3 linked regions of the Methylobacterium currus genome follow. The protein of the gene in region 3 interacts with the protein of the main gene of each other region in a pairwise test. Links are inferred from orthologs where the notes say so. Each region holds a gene or a part of one and is shown on either strand. Other genes may lie near its edges.

Region 1 (2,780 bases), 4.3 Mb from region 3 along the record:
CCGCCGGGGGCAGGTCGTAGAGGTCCTTGTCCATGGCCGGACCGGGATCGATCTTGTTCACGATGCCGTCGACGCCGGCCATCAGCATGGCGGCGAAGGCGAGGTAGGGGTTCGCCATCGGGTCGGGGAAGCGGACCTCGACGCGCTTGGCCTTCGGCGAGGTCGTCCACGGAATCCGGCACGAGGCCGAGCGGTTGCGGGCCGAATAGGCCAGCAGCACCGGCGCCTCGTAGCCCGGGACCAGCCGCTTGTAGGAGTTGGTCGACGGGTTGGTGAAGGCGTTGAGCGCCTTGGCGTGCTTGATGATGCCGCCGATGTACCACAGGCATTCCTGGGACAGGTCGGCGTACTTGTTGCCGGCGAAGACCGGCTTGCCTTCCTTCCAGATCGACTGGTGGACGTGCATCCCTGAGCCGTTGTCGCCGTAGACCGGCTTCGGCATGAAGGTCGCGGTCTTGCCGTAGCTCTGGGCGACGTTGTGAATGCAGTACTTGTAGATCTGCATATGGTCGGCCATCAGGGTCAGCGTGTCGAACTTCATGCCCAGCTCGTGCTGGGCCGAGGCGACCTCGTGATGGTGCTTCTCGACCTTGACGCCCATCGACTGCATGGCGGCCAGCATCTCGCCGCGCATGTCCTGGGCCGAATCCTGCGGCGGGACCGGGAAGTAGCCGCCCTTGATCTGGACGCGGTGGCCGAGGTTGCCGCCCTCGTACTCGGTCTGGCCGTTGATCGGCAGCTCGACCGAATCGAGCTTGAAGCCGGTATGGTACGGGTCGGCGGAGAAGCGCACGTCGTCGAAGACGAAGAACTCGGCCTCGGGGCCGACGAAGATGGTGTCGCCGATGCCGCTGGCCTTCACGAAGGCCTCGGCCTTCTTGGCGATGCCGCGGGGGTCGCGGCCGTAGGGCTCGCCGGTCGCGGGCTCGAGCACGTCGCAGACGATCGACATGGTCGAGGCCGAGAAGAACGGGTCCATGCAGGCCGTCGCCGGGTCCGGCATCAGCAGCATGTCGGATTCGTTGATCGCCTTCCAGCCGGCGATCGACGAGCCGTCGAACATCGTGCCTTCGGCGAAGATGTCCTCGTCGACCAGCGACACGTCGAAGGTGACGTGCTGCCACTTGCCCCGCGGATCGGTGAAGCGGAAATCGACGTACTTGACGTCGTTTTCCTTGATTTCCTTGAGGACGTCCGTCGCGGTCTTAGACATTCTCGTTTGACCCCTTCCTAGAGCGGCGGCAGGGCCGCCACAAAGCCGCGGTCCTGGATGTCAGGCCGCGGTTTTCGTCGTCGCAGATGAGGGCGGCAGATGATGGCAGGATGCGCGTCAGATCGCGTCCGAGCCGGTCTCGCCCGTGCGGATACGGATCGCTTCCTCGATCGAGGAGACGAAGATCTTGCCGTCCCCGATGCGGCCGGTCTGGGCCGACTTGCGGATCGCCTCGACGGCGCCGTCCACCAGCGTGTCGGGGAGCACGATCTCGAGCTTCACCTTGGGCAGGAAGTCGACCACGTACTCGGCGCCCCGGTAGAGCTCCGTATGGCCCTTCTGGCGGCCGAAGCCCTTGGCCTCGATCACCGTGATGCCCTGGAGGCCGACCTCCTGCAGGGCCTCCTTCACCTCGTCGAGCTTGAAGGGCTTGATGATCGCTTCGATCTTCTTCATGCCGGGCGGGCCTGGTCTGCAACGGTTCCGGCGGCATTCCTAGCATCGCGCCGCGCCGACCGCCACGGGGGATTTCCCCGGACCGGACCGGGAATGCCTAATCGATAAGCAATCTCTGCGCGTTTGTTGCGCAATCCGCCGTTCTCAAGCCCGGTGCCGCGGCAAAGCTGCCGCGCCCGGGCGCTTCTCGGAGTATGATGCGATGGCCGGGACCGAGTTGCTCACCACCGACGAGATGCGGCGGGCGGATGCCGCGGCGATCCAAGCCGGAACGCCGGGCCTGACGCTGATGCGCCGCGCCGGCGCGGCCGTGGCGGAGCGCGCCCGGGCGCTCGCCGGTGACGGCAAGGGCCTCGGCAAAATCCTGGTCCTGTGCGGGCCGGGCAACAACGGCGGCGACGGGTTCGTCGCCGCGACGCGGCTGGCCGAGGCGGGGGTCGCGGTCGAGGTGGCGCTGCTCGGCACGGTCGCGGCTTTGACGGGAGACGCCGCCGCGGCGGCGTCCGAATGGAAGGGCCCGGTGGCTGACGCCGCCGCGGCCGAGCCGGCGGGCTTCGCCCTGGTGATCGACGCGCTGTTCGGGGCGGGCCTGTCCCGCCCGCTCGAGGGCGACGCTGCGGCGCTCGTCGGGCGGGTCAACGGGGCGGGCGTGCCGGTGCTGGCGGTCGACGTGCCCTCGGGCCTCGATGGCGATACCGGAGCCTCCGCCGGTCCGGTCGTCTCCGCCACCGAGACCGTCACCTTCGTCCGGCGCAAGCCCGGCCACCTGCTCCTGCCCGGCCGGCGCCTGTGCGGCCCGGTGACGGTCGCCGGGATCGGCATCCCGGACGCCATCGTGGCGGGGATCAGGCCGAAGGCCCACGTCAACGGCCCGGACCTCTGGGGCGCCGCCTTCCCGCGCCTGGCGGGGGACAGCCACAAATATACCCGCGGCCACGCGGTGGTGCTGTCGGGGCCCGCTCACCGCACCGGCGCGGCGCGGCTCGCCGCCCGCGGCGCCGTGCGGATCGGCGCCGGCCTCGTCACCGTGCTGTCCCCGACCCCGGCTTTGCCCGAGAACGCCGCCCAGCTCACTGCGATCATGCTGCGCCCCTGCGACGGCGCCGACGAC
Region 2 (2,971 bases), 2.4 Mb from region 3 along the record:
CAGGATGCCGGTGGCGAGCGCGCCCAGGATGCCGCCGACGCAGTGCACGCCGAAGACGTCGAGGGAGTCGTCGTAGCCGAGCGCGTTCTTGACGGTCGAGCACATCACGAAGCAGACGGCGCCGGCGACGAGGCCGAGCACGATCGAGCCCATCGGGCCGGCGAAGCCGCAGGCCGGGGTGACCGCGACGAGGCCCGCGACCGCGCCCGAGAGCATGCCCAGCAGCGAGGGCTTGCCCTTGGCGGCCCACTCGACGAGGAGCCAGGACAGGCCGGCCGCCGCGGTGGCCACGAAGGTGTTGATCATCGCGAGCGCCGCCGAGCCGTTGGCCTCGAGGTTGGAGCCGGCGTTGAAGCCGAACCAGCCGACCCAGAGCAGCGAGGCGCCGATCATCGTCATGGTGAGCGAGTGCGGGGCGAGCAGGTCGCGGCCGTAGCCGATGCGCTTGCCGATCATCAGGCAGCCGACGATGCCGGCGATGCCCGCGTTGATGTGCACCACGGTGCCGCCGGCGAAGTCGAGGGCGCCCCACTTGAACAGCAGGCCGGCATCGGCGTTGACGGCGTCGAGGGCGTCCTGGGCCGCCTTCTTGGAGGCCTCGTCGGTGGCCGCGGCCAGCGCCTTGGCGGCGTTGCCGACCGCGTCGGGGCCGCCCCAGTACCAGACCATGTGCGCCATCGGGAAGTAGATGAAGATCAGCCACAGCAGGCAGAACAGCAGCAGGGCCGAGAACTTCATGCGCTCCGCGAAGGCGCCGACGATCAGCGCCGGGGTGATCATCGCGAACGTCATCTGGAAGCAGATATATACGTATTCGGGGATGACGACGCCGTTCGAGAAGGTCGCCGCGACCGAGTTGGCGTCGACGCCGCGCAGGAACGCCTTCGAGAAGCCGCCGACGAAATCGTTGAGGCCGCCGCCATTGGTGAAGGCGAGGCTGTAGCCGAAGAACACCCAGACGATGCAGGCGAGGCTGACGATGGCGAAGACCTGGGTCAGCAGCGACAGCATGTTCTTGGTGCGGACGAGGCCGCCGTAGAACAGCGCCAGGCCCGGTACCGACATCATCAGCACCAGCGCGGACGAGATCAGCATCCAGGCGGTGTCGCCCTTGTTGGGCACCGGCGCCGCCGCCGCGGCGGCCGGTGCCGCCTCGACGGTCGGCGTCTGCGCTAGGGACGGCTCCACCAGGACCAGCGCCAGCGCGGCGCCTCCCAGGCCGAGAGCCAGGACGTTGCGAAGCTTCATGGAAGAGGAACTCCCGATGGAATCGAAGGCAATCATGGGAAGGGGCGGCGGGGCACTGCCACGGCCCCGCGCGGGCAGCGCCTCAGAGGGCGTCGACGTCGGTCTCGCCGGTGCGGATGCGCACGGCCTTCTCGAGCGGCATCACGAAGATCTTGCCGTCGCCGATCTGGCCGGTGCGGGCGGCGGCCGCGATGGTGTCGACGACGTTCGAGACGAGGTCGACCGCCACCGCCACCTCGATCTTGAGCTTGGGCAGGAAGCTGACGGCGTACTCGGCCCCGCGATAGATCTCGGTATGCCCCTTCTGCCGGCCGTAGCCCTTCACTTCGGTCACGGTCAGGCCGTGCACGCCGATGCTGGTGAGGGCGTCGCGGACCTCCTCCAGCTTGAACGGCTTGATGATGGCCATGACGATCTTCATGGGACGAGCCCCCTTTCGATTATGGCGTTCTCACGCCCGGACGCGCCGGGGCGAGGCGTGATCCGGCGCCGAGGCGAACCCGTTGGCCCCCGACGCCGGTCTCGACTGCCATCAATCAAGGAACGTGCCACGACGCGTGACCGGACCTACGGACAAGCTGCCCGGTTCCTGGGCCGATTGCGGATATTGAAGCCGATCGGGGCGGCAGTGACGATGAAAAAGACGGCAATTGCCCAATGAGTATGCAGCAGCGGCTCAGGCCTCGTGTTCGGGAGCGACCCGCTTCTCGCGGATCATGCCCTCCTGCGCGACCGAGGCCACGAGGGTGCCGTCGCGGGTGAAGATCAGCCCGCGGGAGAAGCCGCAGCCGCCCGACGCGCTCGGGCTGTCCTGGGCGTAGAGCAGCCATTCGTCGGCCCGGAACGGCCGGTGGAACCACAGGGCGTGGTCGAGGCTCGCCGGCTGGATCTCGCTCTCGAACACCGTGCGGCCGTGCGGGATGAGCGAGGTGTCGAGCAGCGTCATGTCGGAGGCGTAGGCGAGCACCGCCTGGTGAATGGCCGGATCGTCCGGCAGGGGCGAGGTCGCCCGGATCCAGACGTGGAACCGTGGCGGGCCGGGCTGCCGCCCGGCATAGCGCTCGATCTCGACCGGGCGCAGCTCGATCGGCCGCTCGCGCTCGAAATAGGCCCGGACCGGATCGGGCATGCGCGGCATCACCGAGGCCTTGAGCGCGCCTTCGCCGGGCAGGTCCTCCGGCATCGGCACCGCCGGCATCTCGGCCCGGTGGTCGAAGCCCGGCTCCTCGACGTGGTAGGAGGCCGACATCGAGAAGATCGGCCGCCCGTGCTGGATCGCCACCACCCGGCGGGTGGTGAAGCTGCGGCCGTCGCGGATGCGGTCGACCTCGTAGACGATCGGCACCTTCGGGTCGCCGCCGAGCAGGAAATAGGCGTGGAGCGAGTGCGGCCGGCGCTCGGGCGGCACGGTCCGGGTCGCGGCGACGAGGGCCTGGCCGATCACCTGGCCGCCGAAGACCCGCTGCCAGCGATCCTTCGGCGAGCGACCGCGGAAGAGGTTCTGCTCCAGCGTTTCCAGGTCGAGGATGTCGAGGAGGTCGGCGACCGCGCGCAAGGGAAGGATCCGGGCTGAGGGAGGGGCGCGTAGCTGACGCAGGCCGATGCGCGCCGTCAAGCGACGCGGGACGCGCCGCTTGTGCTATGAGCCTCGCCGACCAGACGAGCAGCGGGCGATCGCGAGATGGCGCAGGGTGACGGCGTGAGCGGACGACGGGGGGCGGCG
Region 3 (7,731 bases):
CGTCGGTTTCCGCCTCGCGCCCGGTCAGGCGCATGAACTGCCCCACGCCCTTCCGCTGCTCGATCAACTGCCCGGGGTGCCGAAGTGGGTGGTGGCCGACCGTGGCTTCTCCAGCCACGGCTTTCGCGAGGCGATCTGGACCGCCGGGGCCCGGCCCGCGATCCCGACCAAGAGCAACGAGGCCCCGCTCGCCTGTCCTGACTGGATCTACACCAATCGCAACATCGTCGAGCGACTGTGGGCGCGCCTCAAGGAATGGCGGGCCGTTGCCACACGCTACGAGAAGACTGCCGTCAGCTTCATGGGCGTCCTCTGCCTCGCCGCTACGCTCCTCTGGATCAAGTGACGACAGGCCCTAGGCTTGATCCTCGTCATCGACAATTACGATTCCTTCGTCTTCAACGTGGTGCGCACCTTCGAGGAGCTGGGCGCCACGGTGCGGGTGGCGCGCAACGACGCCCTCGACGTCGCGGGCATCCGGGCGGCGAACCCGGAGGGAGTGGTGATCTCACCGGGGCCGTGCAGCCCGGCGGAGGCCGGGGTGTCGCTGGCGGCGATCCGCGCGCTGTCGGGGGAGGTGCCTCTCCTCGGGGTCTGCCTCGGCCATCAATGCATCGGCGCGGCCTTCGGCGGCCGGGTCGCGCGGGCCCGGCGACCGCTCCACGGCCACGCGACGGCGATCACCCATGACGGGCAGGGGCTCTTTTCCGGCCTGCCGGCTCCGCTCACGGTCGGGCGCTACCACTCGCTGATCGTGGAACCGGCGCCCGGCATGGCCGAGCACCTGAGCGTCGACGCCGTCTCGCCCGAGGGCGAGGTGATGGCGCTCTCCCACCGCCGGCACCCGACCTACGGCGTGCAGTTCCATCCGGAATCGGTGCTGACCGAGCATGGCCACGCCCTGTTCGGCAATTTCTTGGAACTCGCCCGGCGCTGGCGCGAGGCGGGAGGTGCGCGCCATGCTGTGGCGTGACGGGCGCCTGCACGAGGGCACGGTCGCGCCCTTCGACCTCGCCGATCGCGGCCTGCTCCTCGGCGACGGGGTGTTCGACACCGCCATGGCGCTGCGCGGCACGGTGGTGGCGGAGGAGGCGCATCTGGCGCGGCTCGCCGAGGCTGCCGCTGCCCTCGGCTTCCGCTTCGACGAGGAGGAAGCCCGCACGGCGATGCGGGCGGTGGCGGCCACTCTCGAGCGGGCGGCGATCCGCACCACCGTCACCCGCGGGTCCGGGCCGCGGGGCCTGCGCCCGCCGGTCGAGCCCCGCCCGGTCCTGTGGGCGAGCGCCGCACCGTTGCGCTCAGGGCTCGTCTTCTCGGACCTGTCCCTCGGCTGGAGCGTGATCCGCCGCAACGAGACCTCGCCGGGCGCGCGCCACAAGACGCTGGGCTATCTCGACGCGGTGCTCGCCGCCGAGGCGGCCGCGCGGGCGGGGGATGACGAGGCCCTCTTCCTCAACACGGCCGGGCGGGTGGCCTGCGCCGGGACCGGCAACCTGTTCGCGGTGTTCGGGCGGGTGCTCGTCACGCCGTCCTTGAGCGAAGGCGTGCTGGCGGGCATCGTGCGCGCCAGGCTGCTCGCCTTAGGCCCCGGCCTCGGCCTCGGCCTCACGCCCACCGAGCGCCCGGTCGCGCCGGAGGCGCTGGCCGAGGCGGACGCGGTGTTCCTCACCAATTCCCTGCGGCTGATCGCGCCGGTGCAGCGGATCGCGGAGCGTGACTTTGCCAGCGCCGGGCATCCGGTCGTGCGGGCGTTGCAGGCGGCGCTGTCGGCGGAGATCGCGCAGGCCTGCGGAGTGGCGCCGGAGGGGTGAGGCGGGACGCGCGCCTGAACCCTCCCCCACGGAACCCGGGCTTGCCCGAGTTCCGCATCCCTGTGCCCAGTCGGACGAGCCCGACTTGGGACGGGGGAGGGTGGCCCTCGCGTGAGCAGGGGTCGGGAGAGGGGACGCCGCTGCCGGAGAGGTCGCGCGTTCGATGAAGGGCGCCACATCCTGGAAGCGCCGCGCTGCCCCTCTCCCGGCCCATTCCGTGGGCCACCCTCCCCCGCAGAGGGGGGGAGGGTCGGCGTCGGCGCTTCAGCCTTCCGCCGGCTTCGCCTCGGCCTTCGGGCCGCCCTTGGCCACGCCCACCAGGGCCGGGCGCAGGACGCGGTCGCCGATGACGTAGCCCGACTGCACCACCTGCACGACCGTGCCGGAGGTCACGTCGGGGTTGGGCACCTCGAACATCGCCTGGTGCAGGTTGGGGTCGAAGCGCTGACCCTGCGGCTCGACCCGCTTCACGCCATGGCGCTCCAAGGTCTTGAGCAAGTCGCGCTCGGTCAGCTCGATCCCGTCGACGAGGGCCTTGAGCGAGCCCTCGGCCGTCGCGCGGGCATCGGCCGGCACGCTCTCGAGGGCGCGGCGGATGTTGTCGGCGGCGTTGAGCATGTCGCGGGCGAAGTTCGTCACCGCGTAGGTGCGGGCATCCGCCACCTCGCGCTCGGTGCGCCGGCGCAGGTTCTCCATGTCGGCCAGCGTACGCAGCAGCTTGTCCTTGAGGTCGAGCTTCTCGGCCTCGAGCGCGGCGAGCGCGTCGGCTTTCTGGGCGGCCTCCGGCGCGGAGGCGGGAGCGCCCTCGGCAGCTTCGGGCGCATGCCCCCGAGGCTCCTGGGCCCGCGCGGCGTTCTCCGTGTCGTTCGGCGTCATTGTCATTCCGAAAAAGGGGTCTGGGAGTGACCCCGATATCAGGTGGACGGTCCGCGAAATCAAGCTTCGCCAGCGACCGGGGCTGCGGCGCTGGGATCGTCCTTAAGGGCTTGCCTGCCCGCGCCGCGCCGGCCCCGGTCGCCGCGGGGCAGGTCGGCCTCGAACACCGCCATCACGGCCCGCCGGATGGTGGCCTGGCGGTCGGGCTGGGTCACCTTGGTGCCGGTGAGGTCGGTGACGTAGAACACGTCCACCGCCCGCTCGCCGAAGGTCGCGACATGGGCCGAGGTGATGTTGAGGTTGAGCCGGCCGAGCGCCGAGGTGAGATCGAACAGCAGGCCAGGCCGGTCGAGGCCGGAGATTTCCAGCACCGTCTCGCGGGCCGAGAGCGCGTTGTCGATCGACAGGTCGGGGGCGACCTGGAAAGTGCGCGGGCGGTCCTTCAGCGGATGCTTGTCGGCGACGAGGTCGGCGATGCGGATCTCGCCCTTCAGCGCCCGCTCGATCGCGGTGGCGATGCGGCCGGCCCGGCGCAGCTCGTCCTCGTCGCGCTCGAAGGCCCGCGACAGGGTGATGGTGTCGAGCACGAAGCCGTCGGCGGTGGTGAAGATCTGCGCGTCGACGATGTTGCCGCCGGACGCCGCGCAGGCGCCGGTGAGGATCGCGAGCAGGCGCGGATGGTCCGGCGAGTAGACGCAGAGCTCGGTGACGCCGCGCGACAGGTCGGTCTCGAAGATGGTGGCGACGGTGTTGCCGGCCTCGGCCGCCGCCCGGATGAAGCGGGCGTTCTTGAGCTGGCGCCCGGCATCGACCTTGAGCCAGTAATGCGGGTAGTGCCGGCCCGCATAGGCGTCGAACTCCTCGGCCGTCCAGTCGGTCAGCTGCTCGCGCAGGCGCATCTGGATCAGCCGCACCCGGTCGGTGCGCGGGATCTCCGAGCGCCCGCCCGACAGGACCATCTCGGTCTCGTAGTAGAGGGTGCGCAGGAGCGTCGCCTTCCAGGCGGTCCACGTGCCGGGACCGACCGCCTTGATGTCGGCGATGGTGATGACGAGGAGGAGCTTCAGCCGCTCCAGGCTCTGCACCACGCCCGCGAAGGTCTCGATGGTCTTCGGGTCCGAGAGGTCGCGGCTCTGCGCCGTCATCGACATCAGGAGGTGGTGCTCGACCAGCCAGGCGACGGTGCTGGTCTCGGCCGCATCCAGCCCGAAGCGCGGCCCGAGCTTGCGCGCTACCGCCGCGCCGGCGATCGAGTGGTCCTCCTTCCGGCCCTTGGCGATGTCGTGCAGGAACATCGCCACGTAGAGCGCGCGCCGGTTCTGGATCGTGCCGACGATGCGGTGGGCGAGCGGATGCTCGTCCTCCAGCTCCCCGGCCTCGATCTTGGCCAGCACGCCCAAGGACCGGATCAGGTGCTCGTCCACCGTGAAGTGGTGGTACATGTTGAACTGCATCATCGCGACGATGCGGCCGAAATCCGGCACGAAGCGCCCGAGCACCCCGGTCTCGTTCATGTGCCGCAGCACCGTCTCGGGGGCGTTCTGCGAGGTCAGGAGCTCGATGAACAGGCGGTTGGCCTCCGGATCGACCCGCACCATCGGGCCGATCAGGCTCAGGGACCGCGTCGCGAGCCGGCTGGCATCGGGATGGATCGCGAGGTCGTGCCGGTCGGAGAGCCAGAACAGCCGGATCAGGTTGACCGGGTCCCGCTCGAAGGCGGCGTCGTCGCGCACGTCGAGCCGGCCGGTATGGATGCGGAAATCGTCCGCCTCCAGGTCGGGCGCCCGGAAATGCTGCTTGAAGCGGCGCAGCCAGCGGTCGAGGACCGGCGGGCGCTTGGCGTGGCGCGCCTCCATCTCGGCGCAGACGATGGCGGTGAGGTCGCCGACATCCTTGGCGATCAGGAAGTACGACTTCATGAACCGCTCGACCGCGGCAAGGCCGCCGCGGGCGCCGTAATCCAGCCGCTCGGCGATGCGCGGCTGCAGCCCGAAGGACAGCCGCTCCTCGGCCCGCCCGGTGACGAAGTGCATGTGGCAGCGCACCCGCCACAGGAACTCGTCGCAGCGCTGAAACAGCCGGAACTCGTCCGGCGTGAACAGGCCGGCCTCGACCAGGTCCTCGGCCTCCTTCACCCGGAACGTGTACTTGGCGATCCAGAACAGGGTGTTGAGGTCGCGAAGCCCCCCCTTGCCGTCCTTGACGTTGGGCTCGACGAGGTAGCGCGAGGCGCCGCTCTTCTGCACCCGTGCGTCGCGCTCCTTGAGCTTGGCCTCGACGAACTCGGCCGCGGTGCCCTGCACCACCTCGCGGTCGAAGCGGGTCTCGAGTTCCTCGAACAGGGCGCGATCGCCGAACAGGAAGCGCGATTCGAGGAGCGCGGTGCGGATCGTCATGTCGGCGCGGCCCTCGCGCAGGCAATCGGCGACCGAGCGGGTGGCGTGGCCGACCTTCAGCTTGAGGTCCCACAGCACGTAGAGCATCGCCTCGACGACGCTCTCGCTCCAGGCGGTCTGCTTGTAGGGCAGGAGGAACAGGAGATCGATGTCGGAGCCCGGCGCCAGCAGGCCGCGGCCATAGCCGCCGGTCGCCACCACGGCGATCTGCTCGGCCGCGGTCGGGTTGTCGGCCCGGTAGAGCCGCTTGACCACCGCGTCGTAGATCGCCCGGATCACCGCATCCATCTGGGCGCAGATCAGCCCGGCGCAGGCATGGCCGTCGCGGTCGGCCAGCAGCCGCCGCTCGGCCTCGGCGCGGCCGGCCTCGATGATGCGGCGCAGTTCCGGCACCAGCCGCTCGCGCAGGCGCGTCGGGTCGCTGAGGGACTGGTCGATGCCGGCGAGCATGTGCTTGAGGGCGGCATCGGTGTCGGACGGGTCGATGACGGTGGGTTCGGGCATGGCAGCCGAGCTTGAAGAAGGGGAGCGCGGCCGGGTCCCGTCGCGTTCCCGCCTGTTTCGCACCATGGCCGACAGAAAGCCAACGCTTCCGCGCGTCACGCAGGCTCGTGTTCGATCCGAAAGGCTAATCCGCTTCACCGGCCGAATCGTTTGACACTCCGAACGGCGCGCCCTAGCTTTCCGGCCGGCGGCCCGACGAGCGATGGGCCGGCCAACCGGGGAGAGTCGATGCGCATCCACCGCCGCGCGCTGATCGCAGCCGCTCTTGGTGTCGCCCTCGGGGCTGACGGCCTCGCTTCCGCCCGCCCGGCCCTGGCGCAGTCGGCCAAGGAGGTGCGCCTCGACTGGGCGACCTACAATCCGGTGAGCCTCGTCCTGAAGGACAAGGGCCTCCTCGAGAAGGCGCTGGCACCTGAGGGAATCACGGTGCGCTGGGTCCAGTCGCTGGGGTCGAACAAGGCGCTCGAATTCCTCAATGCCGGCTCGATCGACTTCGGCTCGACCGCCGGCGCCGCGGCCCTGCTGGCGCGGATCAACGGCAACCCGATCAAGGCCGTCTACGCCTTCTCGCGGCCGGAATGGACCGCCCTGGTGACCCGGCCGAAGACCGGCATTCAGGCGGTGAAGGACCTGAAGGGCCGCCGCGTCGCCGTCACCCGCGGCACCGACCCGCACATCTTCCTGATCCGGGCGCTCCGCAACGCCGGCCTGACCGAGCGCGACGTGAAGCTGGTGCTGCTCCAGCACCCGGACGGGCGCACGGCGCTCGACCGCGGCGACGTCGATGCCTGGGCCGGTCTCGACCCGATCATGGCCGCGGCCGAGATCGAGAACGGCGACGTGCTCTTCCACCGCGACCCCGCCGCCAATACCTGGGGCGTGCTCAACGTCCGCGAGGATTTCGCCAAGCAGAACCCGGGCCTGACCCGCGCGGTGCTGGCGGCCTACGAGGAGGCCCGCAAGCTCGCCCTCGCCGATCCGCAGGAGCTGAAGCGCATCCTGGTGGCGGCGACGAAGCTGCCTGAGCCGGTGGTGGCGCGCCAGCTCGAGCGCACCGACCTGTCGCAGCCGGTCATCGGCAAGCTCCAGGCCGAGACGATCCTGGATGCCGGCACCGCACTCCTCGATGCCGGGGTGATCCCGGCCGGGACCGATGTCGGCGCCGCGGTCGAGGCCCTGATCGATCCGCGCTTCGGTCCGGCGGCGCCGTGAGACCCGCGGAGGCGACCCCGCTTCCCCTCGGCGCCGCGCCCAAAGTCCCGTCCAAGACCGTCGCCACGGCGCTGCGCCTGCCCGGCGGGCGGGTGCTCGCCGGGCTCGTCCTGCCGCTCTTTCTCGCCCTCGCCTGGGAGGCGGCGGTGCGGGCAGGGTTGGCGCAGGGACGGCTGGTGCCGCCGCCGAGCCGGGTGCTGGCCACCCTCTGGGGCCTCGCGGAGAGCGGCGAATTGTGGACCCACGTGCTCGCCAGCCTGACCCGCGTCGCGGCGGGGTTCGGCTTCGGGGCGCTGGCCGGGATCGTGGTCGGGGCGGTCACCGGCACGCTGCCGCTCGCCCGGCAGCTGGTCGACCCGAGCCTGCAGGCCCTGCGGGCGATTCCTTCGATCGCCTGGGTGCCGCTGTTCATCCTGTGGTTCGGCATCTTCGAGGCCTCGAAGATCACCCTGATCGCGGTCGGCGTGTTCTTCCCGGTCTATCTCGGGGTGGCGGGCGCCATCGCGGGCGTCGACCGCAAGCTGATCGAGGTCGGCCGGGTCTTTCGGCTCTCGCGCCTCGCGCTCGCCCGGCGCATCCTGCTGCCGGCGGTGCTGCCCGCGACCCTGGTGGCCCTGCGCACGGGCCTCGGCCTCGGCTTCATGTTCGTGGCGGCGGCCGAGCTGCTCGGCGCCTCGGAAGGCCTCGGCTACCTCCTCCTCGACGGCCAGCAGCTCGGCAAGCCGGACCAGATCGTCGCGGCGATCCTGGCCTTCGCGGGCTTGGGCAAAGTGTGCGATGCGCTGCTCGTCGGCCTGACCGCGCCGCTCGCGCGCTGGCAGGACACGGCGCGGGACACTCTCTGAGATGCTGGCTCTGACATGCTGATCCTGGACGGGCTGTCGAAGACCTACGCCGACGGCACGCGGGCGCTTGCCGACATCTCGCTCACC

The links. Proteins that work in one complex are often made in the same cells at the same time.
Region 1: the proteins of DA075_RS22230 (region 3) and DA075_RS02160 interact in binary tests that used the Escherichia coli proteins (3 or more experiments, as listed by UniProt). The link is inferred for Methylobacterium currus from one-to-one orthologs.
Region 2: the proteins of DA075_RS22230 (region 3) and DA075_RS11225 interact in binary tests that used the Escherichia coli proteins (3 or more experiments, as listed by UniProt). The link is inferred for Methylobacterium currus from one-to-one orthologs.

The regions. Positions count from the first base shown.
Region 1 is NZ_CP028843.1:460,530-463,309, reverse strand. It holds DA075_RS02160 (P-II family nitrogen regulator), read right to left. Parts: upstream 1,670-2,780; coding sequence 1,331-1,669; downstream 1-1,330. Other genes in the region: DA075_RS02155 (NAD(P)H-hydrate dehydratase), read left to right, coding at 1,872-2,780; glnA (type I glutamate--ammonia ligase), read right to left, coding at 1-1,213. UniProt on the Escherichia coli protein: P-II indirectly controls the transcription of the glutamine synthetase gene (glnA). P-II prevents NR-II-catalyzed conversion of NR-I to NR-I-phosphate, the transcriptional activator of GlnA. When P-II is uridylylated to P-II-UMP, these events are reversed.
Region 2 is NZ_CP028843.1:2,353,087-2,356,057, reverse strand. It holds DA075_RS11225 (P-II family nitrogen regulator), read right to left. Parts: upstream 1,670-2,971; coding sequence 1,331-1,669; downstream 1-1,330. Other genes in the region: DA075_RS11215 (ubiquinone biosynthesis hydroxylase), read left to right, coding at 2,930-2,971; tesB (acyl-CoA thioesterase II), read right to left, coding at 1,925-2,803; DA075_RS11230 (ammonium transporter), read right to left, coding at 1-1,248. UniProt on the Escherichia coli protein: Involved in the regulation of nitrogen metabolism. Regulates the activity of its targets by protein-protein interaction in response to the nitrogen status of the cell.
Region 3 is NZ_CP028843.1:4,799,094-4,806,824, reverse strand. Bases 2,547-5,893 are described here. They hold DA075_RS22230 ([protein-PII] uridylyltransferase), read right to left. Parts: upstream 5,534-5,893; coding sequence 2,747-5,533; downstream 2,547-2,746. Other genes in these bases: DA075_RS22225 (aliphatic sulfonate ABC transporter substrate-binding protein), read left to right, coding at 5,816-5,893; grpE (nucleotide exchange factor GrpE), read right to left, coding at 2,547-2,687. Also shown: DA075_RS22245 (anthranilate synthase component II), read left to right, coding at 362-973; DA075_RS22240 (aminotransferase class IV), read left to right, coding at 960-1,811; more of grpE, read right to left, coding at 2,076-2,546; more of DA075_RS22225, read left to right, coding at 5,894-6,799; DA075_RS22220 (ABC transporter permease), read left to right, coding at 6,796-7,644; DA075_RS22215 (ABC transporter ATP-binding protein), read left to right, coding at 7,660-7,731.